Linked DNA regions of Fibrella aestuarina BUZ 2. The protein of the gene in region 1 interacts with the protein of each later gene in a pairwise test. Links are inferred from orthologs where the notes say so. Each region holds a gene or a part of one and is shown in the gene's direction. Other genes may lie near its edges. The genes, in order: ftsZ, rlmN and FAES_RS25535.

Region 1 (4,416 bases):
TGGCGGGTAAGGAAATCGTGCACGTGCTTCCTATGGACTTCACGGTCGATAGTGAAACGGGGGTTGAGGATCCCGTTGGCCGAAATGGTGTTAAGCTGGGGGCCGATTTCCAGATCATTACCACGCAGGCCGATGCGGCAGTCAACGTACGGCGTTGTATCGAGCGCACGGCCAGCCATCTTCAGCGCGATCAGGTGTTACTATCGCCACTGGCTTCGGCCATGGCGGTGCTGACCCCCGAAGAGCGGGAAGCCGGTGTGGCCCTGGTGGATATTGGCGGCGGCACCACCGACGTAGCCATTTATTACCGGAATGTGCTGCGCCACGTGGCGGTGTTCCCCTGGGCGGGCAACTGCCTGACCAACGACATTCAGGATGGATGCAAGGTCCTGCCCCAACAGGCCGAACTGCTGAAGATCAAGTTTGGTAACGCCAACCCCACTACGTACCGCCTCAACGAGGTGGTATCGGTGCCGGGGTTGCCAGGTCGCCAGCCCAAAGACGTGCTGTTACGGAATGTGTCGATCATCCTGAGCGAACGGCTCAAAGAGATTGCTGCACTCGTACAGGCCGAAATTATTCGGTCAGGTTACAAAGATAAATTGCTGGGTGGTATTGTCTTGACCGGGGGCACCGCGCTCATCGAAGGCATTGACGAAGTGTTCCGAACCGTCACTGAGATGGATGTGCGCGTGGGTTACCCCGAACAGTTGGAATACAATTTGCGCGCTGATCTGGTCAGCGATCCGGCTTATGCCACGGCGGTGGGATTAGTGTGGGCCGGGTTCCGCAGCGTCGATGATCGGATTTCGTTCATCAGCGATCCGGGTCTGGCTAGTTCGGCGCCGATCAATGGCAATGGGCAGGGTCGTCCTGTTGATACCACGCGCCCAAATCCGGGGCCGAAGGGTAACGCAGGTACGTCGCCAGCCAAGCCAGCTGATGATGCGGGCGAGACAGGCCAATCGACGGGTTGGCTGAGCTGGCTGAAAAAACTAATTAACCCCAAGCTTGGTGACATCAACGACTCGTATCGGGACTAGCCAATAATTTTGCTGGCCAAAAGCGAACTAAAGTCCGGGTTTGGCCTTGTTTCTGTACCATCGCTTACCCCATACACGCTTTACCACAACCTAACCGCCCTCATGATTAATCGGACACCATTAAGGAATCAAGCTATGTTGGACCACGGATTTACCCTCGATATACCCGAGCAAAACGCCCCGATCATCAAGGTTATTGGTGTGGGTGGCGGCGGTAGCAATGCCGTGCAGCATATGCTTAAGATGGGTGTAAAGGATGTCGAGTTCGCGATCTGCAATACTGACCGGCAAGCCTTAATGAGCAGCGACGTGAAAACGAAGCTGAAACTCGGCACGGGATTGGAAGGGGCTGGTATGGACGTGGAAGTGGGCCGCCGAGCCGCTACCGAAAGCCTCGACGAACTGCGCAACCTGCTGGGTGGATCGATCAAGATGGTCTTCATCACGGCCGGGATGGGCGGTGGTACCGGCACGGGCGCAGCGCCGGTAGTAGCCCAGCTCGCCCGCGAAATGGGCCTGCTGACAGTTGCCGTCGTGACGGCCCCTTACAAATATGAAGGCATCGACAAGCGTTCGCAGGCGGCAGAAGGCATCGAACTGCTAAAGAAAAGCTGCGATACGGTGCTGGTTGTCATGAACGACAAGCTGGCCGACCTGTATGGCAAGCTCAGCATTCGGAAAGCCTTCGCTCATGCCGATAACGTGCTGGCTACCGCCGTGAAAAGTATTGCCGAAGTCATTACCACCCGCGGCGACGTGAACACCGACTTCATGGACGTGAAGAAGGTACTGCAGGATGCAGGGCCGTCGGTGATGGGCTCGGCAGATGCAGAAGGTGAAGAGCGGGCGTTGCACGCCATTCAGGAGGCGCTCAACTCACCGCTGCTGAACGACAGCGACATTTTGGGGGCCAAGCGCATCCTGCTGACCATTTCGTCGAGCTCGGAGTACGAAGCCACGCTGGAAGAACAGACAATCATCTCCAACTACATCGTGGAGAAGATTGGCGAAGAAGCCCGTCTGTTTAAAATTGGTGCCATCTTCGACGATTCGCTCGGCGCCCGAATGCGGGTAACGATCATCGCGGCTGGTTTTGAGACCAACATGGATGGCATTATCGCCCCGCTGCCGATTGCCAGAGAAGAACCCGCCAAACCCGTTGAGGCCGTTGACACACCGGACCAAACACCGAGCGCACCGGAAGCTAACCAGCCCGAGCTGGTACTCGATGAGGCGGGCGTCAGCACACCTACGTTTACGCACAGCGGGCCGGTACCAGTGCCACCCGTACCTGGTCCGTATGCCAATGGGCTGGGGACGAACGATCATGCTGGCTATAACGGCATCACGTTGAACCCGACCCGACCCGACGATACGGAAGAGGTGAAGCAACTCATCACCGATTTTCTGCAAAACCGCTTCAGCGAGCGCGAGTTGGAAGCTCCGGCTTTTAGCCGTCACCGGGTAATGCTGTACGAAATTCCACTGTTGCCCGACCACGAGCTGATTCGCTCACGCCTGTTCGATTAGGCAACACCCACTTGATTTGTCTTTATTGGCACGGGCTTCGGCTCGTGCCTTTTCGTTGGTACCCCATGACCCCAGACTACCAGACCGTTCGGCAAACTATACTGGCGCAGGAACAACCTGAGCGCGCCGCTTTCGCAGCTCGTTATTTCAAAACACAGGCCGGCCAATACGGGGAGGGCGATGTGTTTCTGGGTCTGTCGATGCCGCAACAACACGCCTTGGCCCGGCAGTTTCGCAACCTGGCCATTGCCGATACTGAGCAACTCGTTCAGGACCCATACCACGAGTGCCGCATGGTGGGCCTGCTGATCTGGAATCTACAGGCCAAACGGGGCGGAACGGTGCTACGGCAGGCCTTGGCCGACAGGTACGTTGCCAACCGGCAATTCATCAACAACTGGGACCTGGTCGATAGCAGTTGCCCCACCCTACTGGGGCTGCCTTTGCTCACGGCTGACCGGACCTTGCTGTATGAACTGGCCCAGCAGGATCACCTCTGGAGCCAACGGATTGCCCTGGTGACCACCTGGCAGTTTATCCGGCACGGGCAGTTTAGCGATACGTTTGCCCTGGTCGAGCAACTGATCACCCACCGTCACGATCTGATTCACAAGGCGATGGGCTGGATGCTGCGCGAAGTGGGCAAACGTAACCTTGATGCCCTCAACGAATTCCTGCACGACCATGCCCGCCAATTGCCGCGTACGGCCCTGCGCTACGCGCTCGAACGGCACGACCCCGTCAGTCGGCGGGCATTTATGGCCAAATAAGGGTTGGCTGTTCGACGGCGCATCCGTAAACATCAGCCGTCAAACAGCCAACCTCATTTTCCCCTTCGTATCTTTGCTTTCTTTTAGCTCGACAAACATGTCTTGGTTTATACGAAAGGATAAGGGCATTCAGACCCCGACCGAAATGAAGCGGGAGGCCCCCGATGGGTTGTGGTATCAGTGCCCGAATTGCAAACAGGTGATGCATACCCGTGAGCATAAGCTGAACGCGTATACGTGTGTCCATTGCAATTACCACGAAAAAGTAGGCTCGGACGCCTATTTCTCACTGCTTTTTGATGGCAATGAGTTTACCGAACTCGATGAGAATATGATCTCGGCAGACCCGCTGGGTTTTACCGATACAAAACGATACCCCGACCGGATTCGGGCCACCGTGGCTAAAACGGGCCTGAAAGATGCCGTCAGAACGGCTCATGGACCTATGAATGGCACTGAAATCACCGTCGCCTGCATGGATTTCGGGTTCATTGGCGGGTCGATGGGCTCGGTGGTTGGCGAGAAAATTGCCCGCGCGATCGATTACGCGCTGGCCAACAAAACGCCGTTTCTGATGATTTCGCGGTCGGGGGGTGCCCGGATGATGGAAGCCGGTTTCTCGCTGATGCAGATGGCGAAAACATCGGCCAAGCTGGCGCGGCTGTCAGAAGCAGGCCTCCCTTACGTTTCGCTGCTGACCGACCCTACCACGGGTGGTGTGACAGCGTCATACGCCATGCTGGGCGACTTCAATATCGCCGAGCCGGGGGCACTGATTGGTTTTGCCGGGCCGCGCGTCATTCGGGAAACCATTGGTAAAGACTTACCCAAAGGCTTTCAGAGCGCTGAATTCGTACTGGAACACGGCTTCCTCGATTTCATCGTCGACCGTAAAGACCTGAAAGACAAGCTGAGCAGCTTGTTGAAAATGCTGAATTAGCGTAGGACTGGGGGCGTAAGGCACGGGGCAACTAGCACCATTGCGCCCCAGCCCCTACTCCTAGCGTCCCTATCTATGCGCCTCGTTCGTCACCCGGTTTTGTGCAATTATTACGTCACGTACCGCTGTAACG
Region 2 (4,396 bases), 5.2 Mb from region 1 along the record:
GTATCCAGCCGTTGTCACAGCCCCCCGAAACCATCGCGGGCTGCGATATTTCGTTTAACAAGTTTGAAGAGACGGTCTATGCGGGCATTGTCGTGCTACGCCTCGATACGCTCGAAACCATCGCCGAGGCCACCGCTATCACCACCACGAGCTTCTCTTACGTACCGGGCCTGCTATCGTTTCGCGAAATCCCCGCCCTGCTGGAAGCCTGGGATAAACTAACCGTGATGCCCGACGTGGTCGTGTTTGATGGGCACGGCATCGCACACCCACGCCGTATGGGCATTGCCACCCACGCCGGTTTGTTCCTCGACCGCCCTACACTGGGCTGCGGTAAGTCGGTGCTGGTAGGCCGCTACGACGAACCGGCTCCCGAACGCGGCGCGTGGTCGCCCATGCTGCACCGGGGTGAGGTGATCGGCGCGGCGCTACGCACCAAAAACCGGATCAATCCCGTCTATGTCTCGCCCGGCCATCTGATCGACCTCGAAACGAGCATCGACCTCATGTTACGTTGTGATGGTGGTTATCGCCTTCCCGAACCAACCCGCCGGGCGCATAATCTGGTCAATGCCGTGCGCCGGGCCAACTTATCCGACCAGGCCCAATAGGTCTAAAAACCGACGTACCTTTGCCTATTCATTCAATCAACTACCCTGATGACACTGAAAGAACAAATCGACGCTGATATTAAAGACGCCATGCGCGCCAAGGAACAGGATCGCCTCCGGGCGCTGCGGGCCATAAAAAGCATGATTTTGCTCGAAGAAACGAAGGAAGGCGCCACCGGCACGATCTCGAAAGACGACGAAATCAAGCTACTATCGAAAGCCGTGAAACAACGCCGCGACTCAGCCGACATCTACCGCCAACAGGGTCGCGAGGACCTGCTGGCCACGGAAGAAGCCGAAATCGCCGTGATCTCGAATTACCTGCCCAAGCAACTATCGGAAGACGAACTGCGCGCTAAAGTGCAGGAACTGATCGCGCAGGTGGGTGCCACCGGACCCGGCGACATGGGCAAAGTGATGGGCGCGGCCTCGAAAGCGCTCGCCGGCCAGGCCGAAGGCAAAGCCATCTCGGCGATGGTGAAGAGCTTGTTGTAATGTATAATGAACAATGTACGATGCACAATGACTACGTAATCACCCCGCAACAGCCAGGCGCCCCCGGCGGACCGCATTGTTCATCGTACATTGTTCATTATACATTTCGCTCATGGCTACCCTCGACATTCTGATCCTGATTCCGCTCATTTGGGGGGCCTACAATGGCTACCGCAAAGGGCTGCTGGTCGAGATCGTGGCGATTCTTGCCTTCGTGGTGGCCCTGATTATTGGCTTCAAATTCCTACAGTTCGGTATCGACTTGCTGGCCCCCTACATCAGCCGCGAACTGGCCCGGAAGTTTCTGCCCTGGCTGGGCTTCTCGGTCATTTTCTTCCCGGTCGTGTTCATGATCAACCGCATGGGTTATTCGTTGCGCCGGAGCCTGCGCTATACCCTGTTGGGTACGTTCGACAGCCTCGCCGGTGCGGCGGTGGGCATCTTCACGTGGGTCTTTGGAATTAGTACGATCTTATGGCTGTTCAGCTTTATGAACGTCAGGATGCCGCCCAACCAAACCCGCGACAGTTTCATGTACCCGCTGCTGCGCCCTGTGGCGCCAAAGGTGATGAACGTAGCGACGGTCTGGATGCCTAAAGGACTGGAAGCCGGTCGGCGCTTGAAGCGTGAACGCCTGACCGAGTGAACGAGCAGCCAACGCTCGGTGCTTGCTCAGCTTGTTGACCATTCAAGTAGTCATCCTTTCGCTCTTCACGAAATGAAACAGGATATTCGTACATATAGCCCGGCGCAGTTGACCGAGTGGTTCAAACAGAACGGTGAACCGGCCTTCCGGGCCAAGCAGGTACAGGAGTGGCTCTGGAAGAAAGCGGCGCGGTCGTTTGGGCAGATGAGCAACCTCGGCCTGCCCCTGCGCGAGAAACTCGATGCGCACTTTGCCATCAACGCGCTGACGGTCGCCACCGAGCAGCGCAGCAACGACGGCACCATCAAATCGTCGTTTAAGCTGTATGACGGCAACCTGGTGGAAGGCGTACTGATTCCGGCGCTCCGTACCGACGACCAGGATAGAATGACGGCCTGCGTATCGAGCCAGGTGGGTTGCTCACTGACCTGCAAATTCTGCGCGACGGGCTACATGGACCGCAAGCGGAACCTCACCGCCGCCGAGATCGTCGATCAGGTGGTCGAAATCGACCGGCAGGCGAAAGAGACCTACAGCAGCCCGCTTACCAACATCGTCTACATGGGCATGGGCGAGCCGCTGCTCAACTACAAGAACGTGCTGGAATCGGTCGACCGGATTACATCGCCCGACGGACTGGGGATGTCGCCCAAGCGGATCACCATCTCAACGGCAGGCATTGCCAAGATGATCCGGCAGCTGGGCGATGATGGCGTAAAGACGAATCTGGCGCTGTCGCTGCATGCCGCCAACGATCAGAAGCGCGACCAGATTATGCCGATTAACGAGAGCAATTCGCTGGCAAACCTGGCCGACGCACTCAATTACTTTTACCGCAAAACCGGTACCCGCGTCACGTTTGAGTACATCGTCTTTTACCATTTCAACGACACCATACAAGACGCCAAAGAGCTGTTTGAGTTCACGAAAAAGGTACCGGCTAAGGTGAACATCATCGAATACAACCCCATTGCCGAGGCCAATTTCAAGAATACCGACCCCCAGACGCTCGACAAATTTGCGGGTTATCTGGACGATCGGGGCGTTACGGTCAACATCCGCCGAAGCCGAGGCAAAGACATCGACGCTGCCTGCGGGCAGCTGGCGGGCAAGGAAAAAGCGCAGATTAAGTAAACAGTCGAGGCTAGTATTGGCACGTTATGTTACTCGACCACGAATTTTAATATTAAAATACGGGCATATACTGCCCTATCTACTGAGTCGGGCATGTAGTTTGATGCAGCACAGGTAACTCTGCTTTGTCCAAGTATGCCTGTACGTTTACGTTTATGCCCCAGCCTGCCTACGGTTCTGCTTCTTCTGATCATTTCCGTTTCGGCACTAGCCCAAAAATCCCAGCTTAACAACCCTTTCGTCACGCGCAACGCGAGGCAACTCGATTCGTTGCGGCGGGTGATTGAGCGACAGCAGCGCCAACGTACCCAGGATCCCGCGCTGGGCCGGGTCCCGGTTGAACGCCTCGATCGTATCCGGGAGGAATTGGCCAGCCAACGGCAGGCTCGTGCGGCAGCGCCCATGACCTGGACCGAACGCGGCCCTCAGGGCGTGACCGGCACCATCCGCACCTTCCTGGTTGATCCACTCGACCCCAATGGCCGCAAAGTATGGGCGGGCAGCCTCACGGCGGGCCTTTGGGTCAATGGCAACATCAACAGCGCCGACAGCACCTGGCGATGCGTGAGCGATGGCTGGGACAACCGGGCTGTGTCGGCGCTAGCTGCCGACTCGGCCAATCCGCAGGTACGTTACGCGGCGACCGGCGATTTGCTCAGCACCCTGGGTGGCCCCGATGGCGGCGGCATCTACAAATCGACCAACGGCGGCTCGACCTGGAGCAGACTCAGTTCGACCGTTCCGACTAGTGGCACCAGCCTGCTTCAGTCGGCGTTTCTGCGCGTCAGTAAACTCGTAGTCGGGCGCGGTAGTGCTGTGTATGCCGCGACCCAGTACGGCCTCGTTCGCTCGGCTGATGGAGGCACCTCCTGGCAATTTACGCTGGCCCCCCAGCAAAACATTGGCGCACAGCCCGTTACCAACGGCGACGACCGTATGACCGACGTGGAGATGCACAGTAATGGATTACTCTACGCCGCCACTGGCACAGGCCGCATTTTCCGTTCAATCACCACGGCAGGTACGTCGTGGACCGAGGTAACGCCTCCTTCAACGGCGCCCTACACGGGTGTACGCACCGAAATTTCGCTAGGTCCGCTATTGAAACCAGGCGTTGAGGCGATCTACGCCATCAATATCGCCTACGACAACAACTACGGAGGGTACACAACTCGCTGGCTACGTCGTTCGGGCGACGGCGGTAAGACTTGGGTAACCATTGCCAAACCCGTCAATGCCAACTATTCGGGCATTGATTTTACACTGGGTTTCGGGGATAACTACCTGACGATGAACATTGCCCCCGATGATGCCAATACCATCAATATCAGTGCTTACGACCAGTTGTACCGCTCGACTGATGCGGGCAAAACTTGGTCGGCGGGTATATTTATCGACCGGACGACGGCGATGTTGCAAACGTCGACCCAACGGGTTGTCTGGGGTGGCGACGTGGCCGTTCGTTACGCTTCAGTGATGAGTACACTGGCGAAACAGGGATTCACCGATG
Region 3 (4,522 bases), 5.0 Mb from region 1 along the record:
GGTAAAGTGGGGAGCCTGGATCAGATTGTTGCGCTCAAGGAAAAATACAACTTCCGCCTGCTGGTCGACGACGCACATGGCTTCGGCACGATGGGCGCCACGGGCGCGGGCGTAGGCGAACTGCTCAACTGCCAGGCCGGTATCGACATTTACTTCTCGACGTTTGCCAAGTCGATGGCCGCTATTGGCGCGTTTGTCGCGGCCGACCACGACATCATCATGTACCTGAAGTACAACATGCGCTCGCAGACCTACGCCAAGGCCCTGCCGATGCCGTTTGTGGTGGGTTGCATGAAGCGGTTGGAACTGATCAAAAAGCACCCCGAACTGCGCGAAAAACTGTGGGAAAACGTGCGTGCTCTGCAAAACGGGCTGCGTGAGCGTGGCTTTAACATTGGCGAAACCACGTCGCCCGTTACACCCGTACTGATGCAGAATAACGGGGGCGTTGTAGCGGCTGCCAACATGATCAAAGACCTGCGCGAAAACTACGGCGTCTTCTGCTCGATTGTGGTTTATCCGGTCGTACCGAAAGAGGTGATTATGCTTCGGATCATCCCGACGGCGGCTCACACGCTGGAGGATGTCGAGTACACACTGAACACATTCAGCGCTATCTCCGACAAGATCAAAAATGGCTACTATGTGCAGGAAAAACCCTCTGGATTGACTGCAATGGCCGAATCGGCGGTCACTGAGACTGCCGCTGAGTAAGGTATCGGGGTTTAAGTAGGATTATTCGGTTATTTTTTTGACGTAGCTCTTGTTGTCTATGTCAGAATAACTATATTTCCGCCGAAATGCGCGTTTTTAGCGCATTTAAGCACTTTTTCACACTTAAACCCCAATCGTATGACACGCTTTGAGGAGATTAAAAACCTGGTTATGTCGCTGGAAGGAGACTTTGATAAATTCTACGACAAAAAGAACCAGGCTGCCGGAACTCGCGTACGGAAAGGCATGCAGGACTTGAAAACGATGGCCCAGCAGATCCGTGCTGAAGTTCAGGATCAGAAAAACGCTGCTACTCAAAAGTAATCGTTCATTGTTTTGAACTGGCCAAACCCGCCCTAACAACAAGTTGGGGCGGGTTTGGTATTTTAAGGGCATGCTAACCGATACCCGATTGCCTGTAATTCGCTAACGCTCACGGACAAAAAGAAAAGTCCATTCAGGCAGTGGGCTAAAGTTCTATTTAATTATCCCTACTTTTGTAATAGCAATCGGTCATTAGTCATTAGTCATCGATTATTGGTTGCTTCTACTAGCTACGGATTGTCCATGACTAATGACCTGTGACCCCAACACGCAAGCTCTGCTTATCTTCGTAACAAGCCTGAAATGGGACTTTTTAATTTTCTGACCAGCGATATTGCCATTGATTTGGGGACGGCAAATACCCTCATTATTCACAAAGACCGGATCGTCGTAGACGAACCGTCGATCATCGCCATGGACAAAGTCAGCGGGAAAGTGCTGGCAATTGGTCATAAGGCGATGCAGATGCACGAAAAGACCAACGAAAACATCAAGACCATCCGTCCGCTGAAAGATGGCGTAATTGCCGACTTTACGGCGGCCGAGCTGATGATCCGGGGCCTGATCAAGATGATCGAGTCGGGGAATCGGCTGTTTTCGCCCTCGCACCGTATGGTCATTTGCATCCCGTCGGGCATTACTGAGGTAGAAAAACGGGCGGTTAAAGACTCCGCCGAACACGCAGGTGCCAAGGAGGTGTACATGGTGCACGAGCCAATCGCTGCCGCTATCGGTATCGGTATCGACATCACCCAGCCCAACGGCACCATGATCGTTGATATCGGGGGCGGCACTACTGAAATCGCCGTTATTGCCCTGTCGGGTATTGTTTGTGAACAATCGATCCGGATTGCCGGTGACGTGTTTACCCGCGACATCGTCGATTACATGCGCCGGGAGCATAACCTGCTGATCGGTGAACGCTCGGCTGAGCAGATCAAGATGGAAGTGGGCTCAGCTCTGCCCGAACTCGACAACCCGCCAACCGACTACGAAATCCGCGGTCGTGACTTGATGACGGGTATTCCGAAGGAGATTAAAGTGACGTATAGCGAAATCGCCTACGCCCTCGACAAGTCAATCTCGAAGATCGAAGAAGCCGTAATGAAAGCCCTGGAAGTATCGCCGCCCGAACTCTCGGCCGATATCTACACCAACGGTATTCACCTGACGGGCGGTGGCGCGCTGCTGCACGGCCTCGACAAACGGCTGGCGACGAAAACCAAACTCCCTATTCACGTGGCCGATGATCCGCTCAAGGCCGTGGTGAAAGGGACAGGCGAGGTGATCAAAAACCTCGATATGTACAAGTCGGTGCTGATTTCGTAACGCAGAAGCGTATAAAAATTGCTGGCGCTTGGGGCTTCGACTAGACGCCCCAAGCGCCAGCAATTTTACGATTTATACCCTCCCACCTTCCGCCGCGTGGAACAACTCTTTGCCTTTATTGCCCAGAGCCGCAACTTCATCCTGTTTGTGTTGCTCGAAGTACTGTGCTTTTACTTCGTGGTTAACACCAACAATTACTGGAGTGCGAGCTTCTTCAACACGTCCAACCGCTACGCCGCGCAGATGTTGGCCTGGTCGAATTCGGCGCGCGAATACACCAACCTACGGCAGGTCAACGCGGATCTGGCAGCCGAGAATAAGCGCTTGACAACCCAACTGACACAACGTCAGCAAGGCAGCCCGGCTGCCCCGACTGCTTACAAAGCCGACTCGTTATTTGCCAACCGGTTCCAATTTACTGTGGCTAAGGTGATCAATAACACCACGACACTGGCCAATAATACCCTGACCATTGATAAGGGTACTGCCGATGGCATTCGGCCCGGCATGGGCGTAATCTCGCCAACGGGTATTGTGGGCCGGGTACGTTTCTGTAATGAGCACTATTCCGTTGTCACCTCAATCCTGCATTCCGAGTTTCGGGTATCGGCTCGGCTGGTAAAGGCCGAAGAAATCGGTACGGCCCGCTGGCCCGGTATCGACCCAACGCGCATGACGCTGGTGGATATCTCACGGAATAAGCCAGTTAGCAAGGGTGATTCGGTGATGACCTCAGAATACAACTCTGTGTTCCCGCCGGGTATCCTCATTGGGCGTATCAGTGAGGTACGTACCCAGCCAGCGCAGCCTTTCCACGACCTCAGCGTAGCTTTGTCGACGAATTTTAGCAGCCTGCTCTACGTCTATGTCGTCGATAACAAACAGGCTGAGCAGCAGTCGCAGGTCGAGAAGCAAATCGATAGCGAGAAGTAACGAATAAAATAGCTGTCGGCTATCTGCATTACCTTCGCGGATACTTGGCGGCCCCGCCCACTGCCATTCTCTATGACGCTCCGCGAAATCATCACGATCAGCATCTTATTCCTGCTTTACCTAACCCTTCAGATTCTGATTGTCCGGAACCTGGTCATCTTCGACTATGGCTTCTGTTTTCTCTACGTAGCCTGTATCTTATTGTTGCCCAACGAAATAAGCCAGACGGTGCTGCTGCTGCTGGCCTTCGCCACCGGCATTATCGTTGATACATTTTATAACACGTTAGGCATGCACGCCGCCGCTACGGTGCTGATGGCCTACCTGCGGCCGCTGATTGTGCGCGTGCAGATGGGGCAGCGCATGCTCGAATCGAGGGTGGTTTTTACGTTGCAGGAGTTGGGTTTCGCCGACTTTTTCAAGTATGTCATTGTGCTGGTGCTAATCCACCACGGCGTGCTTTTCCTGATCGAAGCGGGCAGTATATCGCTGTTAGTACCCAGCTTGTTACGGACGTTGGCGAGCGCGCTGTTCACCACGCTGAGCATCGTACTGATTCAGTTTTTTACCCGAAACTGAGTGCGGACCCGGCAAGCAGAAGCCATGCCAACCTACGTACCTGACACCAAAGGGTGAAGTAAACACAACTGAAAATTGTTTAGTTCTGCCATTTTGGCCGATAAAGCTTTTTCTTGAACAAAGGTTTGGTTTTTGCAGTACACTAGTACTGGCAACTGCCAGTGTAGCTCGCTCCCCAAGGTATAGTTAATTTACTGGCGGCAGTTGAGGCTAACCGACTTTAACGCCTACATTTATGTCGACAATGCCCGAAACTATGTCAGACTCGACACCTTCGCCTACTCGCGGATACACTGAAGAGCAGAAGTACCAAATCTTCAACAAGGAGTTCATGCCCCACATCGACTCCATGTACAATTTTGCCTTTCGCCTGACCACAGACGAGGACGACGCCAACGACCTTGTGCAGGACACGTACCTGAAGGCGTTCCGGTTCATCTCTTCATTTGAACAGGGAACCAACGCCAAAGCATGGCTGTTCAGAATCCTGAAGAATAGCTTCATCAACGATTATCGGAAGAAAAGTAAGGAACCGGCCAAAGTCGACTACCACGACGTTGAGACGACCTACAATTCGGAAGACTCGGAAACCGAACACACGGTCGACCTGCGGGCCGAGACGGTGTCGGACCTGATCGGCGAT

The links.
Region 2: the proteins of ftsZ (region 1) and rlmN interact in binary tests that used the Escherichia coli proteins (3 or more experiments, as listed by UniProt). The link is inferred for Fibrella aestuarina BUZ 2 from one-to-one orthologs.
Region 3: the proteins of ftsZ (region 1) and FAES_RS25535 interact in binary tests that used the Escherichia coli proteins (3 or more experiments, as listed by UniProt). The link is inferred for Fibrella aestuarina BUZ 2 from one-to-one orthologs.

What each region holds. Positions count from the first base shown.
Region 1 is NC_020054.1:1,135,974-1,140,389, reverse strand. Bases 527-3,375 are described here. They hold ftsZ (cell division protein FtsZ), read left to right. Parts: upstream 527-1,178; coding sequence 1,179-2,573; downstream 2,574-3,375. Other genes in these bases: FAES_RS04510 (DNA alkylation repair protein), read left to right, coding at 2,639-3,343; ftsA (cell division protein FtsA), read left to right, coding at 527-1,043. Outside these bases: more of ftsA, read left to right, coding at 1-526; accD (acetyl-CoA carboxylase, carboxyltransferase subunit beta), read left to right, coding at 3,441-4,283; FAES_RS04500 (radical SAM protein), read left to right, coding at 4,359-4,416. UniProt on the Escherichia coli protein: Essential cell division protein that forms a contractile ring structure (Z ring) at the future cell division site. The regulation of the ring assembly controls the timing and the location of cell division.
Region 2 is NC_020054.1:6,375,450-6,379,845, forward strand. What follows is about bases 1,027-3,855. They hold rlmN (dual-specificity RNA methyltransferase RlmN), read left to right. Parts: upstream 1,027-1,824; coding sequence 1,825-2,886; downstream 2,887-3,855. Other genes in these bases: FAES_RS26455 (GatB/YqeY domain-containing protein), read left to right, coding at 1,027-1,106; FAES_RS26460 (CvpA family protein), read left to right, coding at 1,219-1,752; FAES_RS26470 (DUF11 domain-containing protein), read left to right, coding at 3,022-3,855. In the rest of the region: nfi (deoxyribonuclease V), read left to right, coding at 1-611; more of FAES_RS26455, read left to right, coding at 660-1,026; more of FAES_RS26470, read left to right, coding at 3,856-4,396.
Region 3 is NC_020054.1:6,160,681-6,165,202, reverse strand. Bases 400-3,354 are described here. They hold FAES_RS25535 (rod shape-determining protein), read left to right. Parts: upstream 400-1,341; coding sequence 1,342-2,367; downstream 2,368-3,354. Other genes in these bases: mreC (rod shape-determining protein MreC), read left to right, coding at 2,464-3,300; FAES_RS25540 (BF3379 family histone-like protein), read left to right, coding at 853-1,038; FAES_RS25545 (aminotransferase class I/II-fold pyridoxal phosphate-dependent enzyme), read left to right, coding at 400-714. Also shown: more of FAES_RS25545, read left to right, coding at 1-399; FAES_RS25525 (hypothetical protein), read left to right, coding at 3,373-3,879; FAES_RS25520 (sigma-70 family RNA polymerase sigma factor), read left to right, coding at 4,115-4,522. UniProt on the Escherichia coli protein: Forms membrane-associated dynamic filaments that are essential for cell shape determination. Acts by regulating cell wall synthesis and cell elongation, and thus cell shape.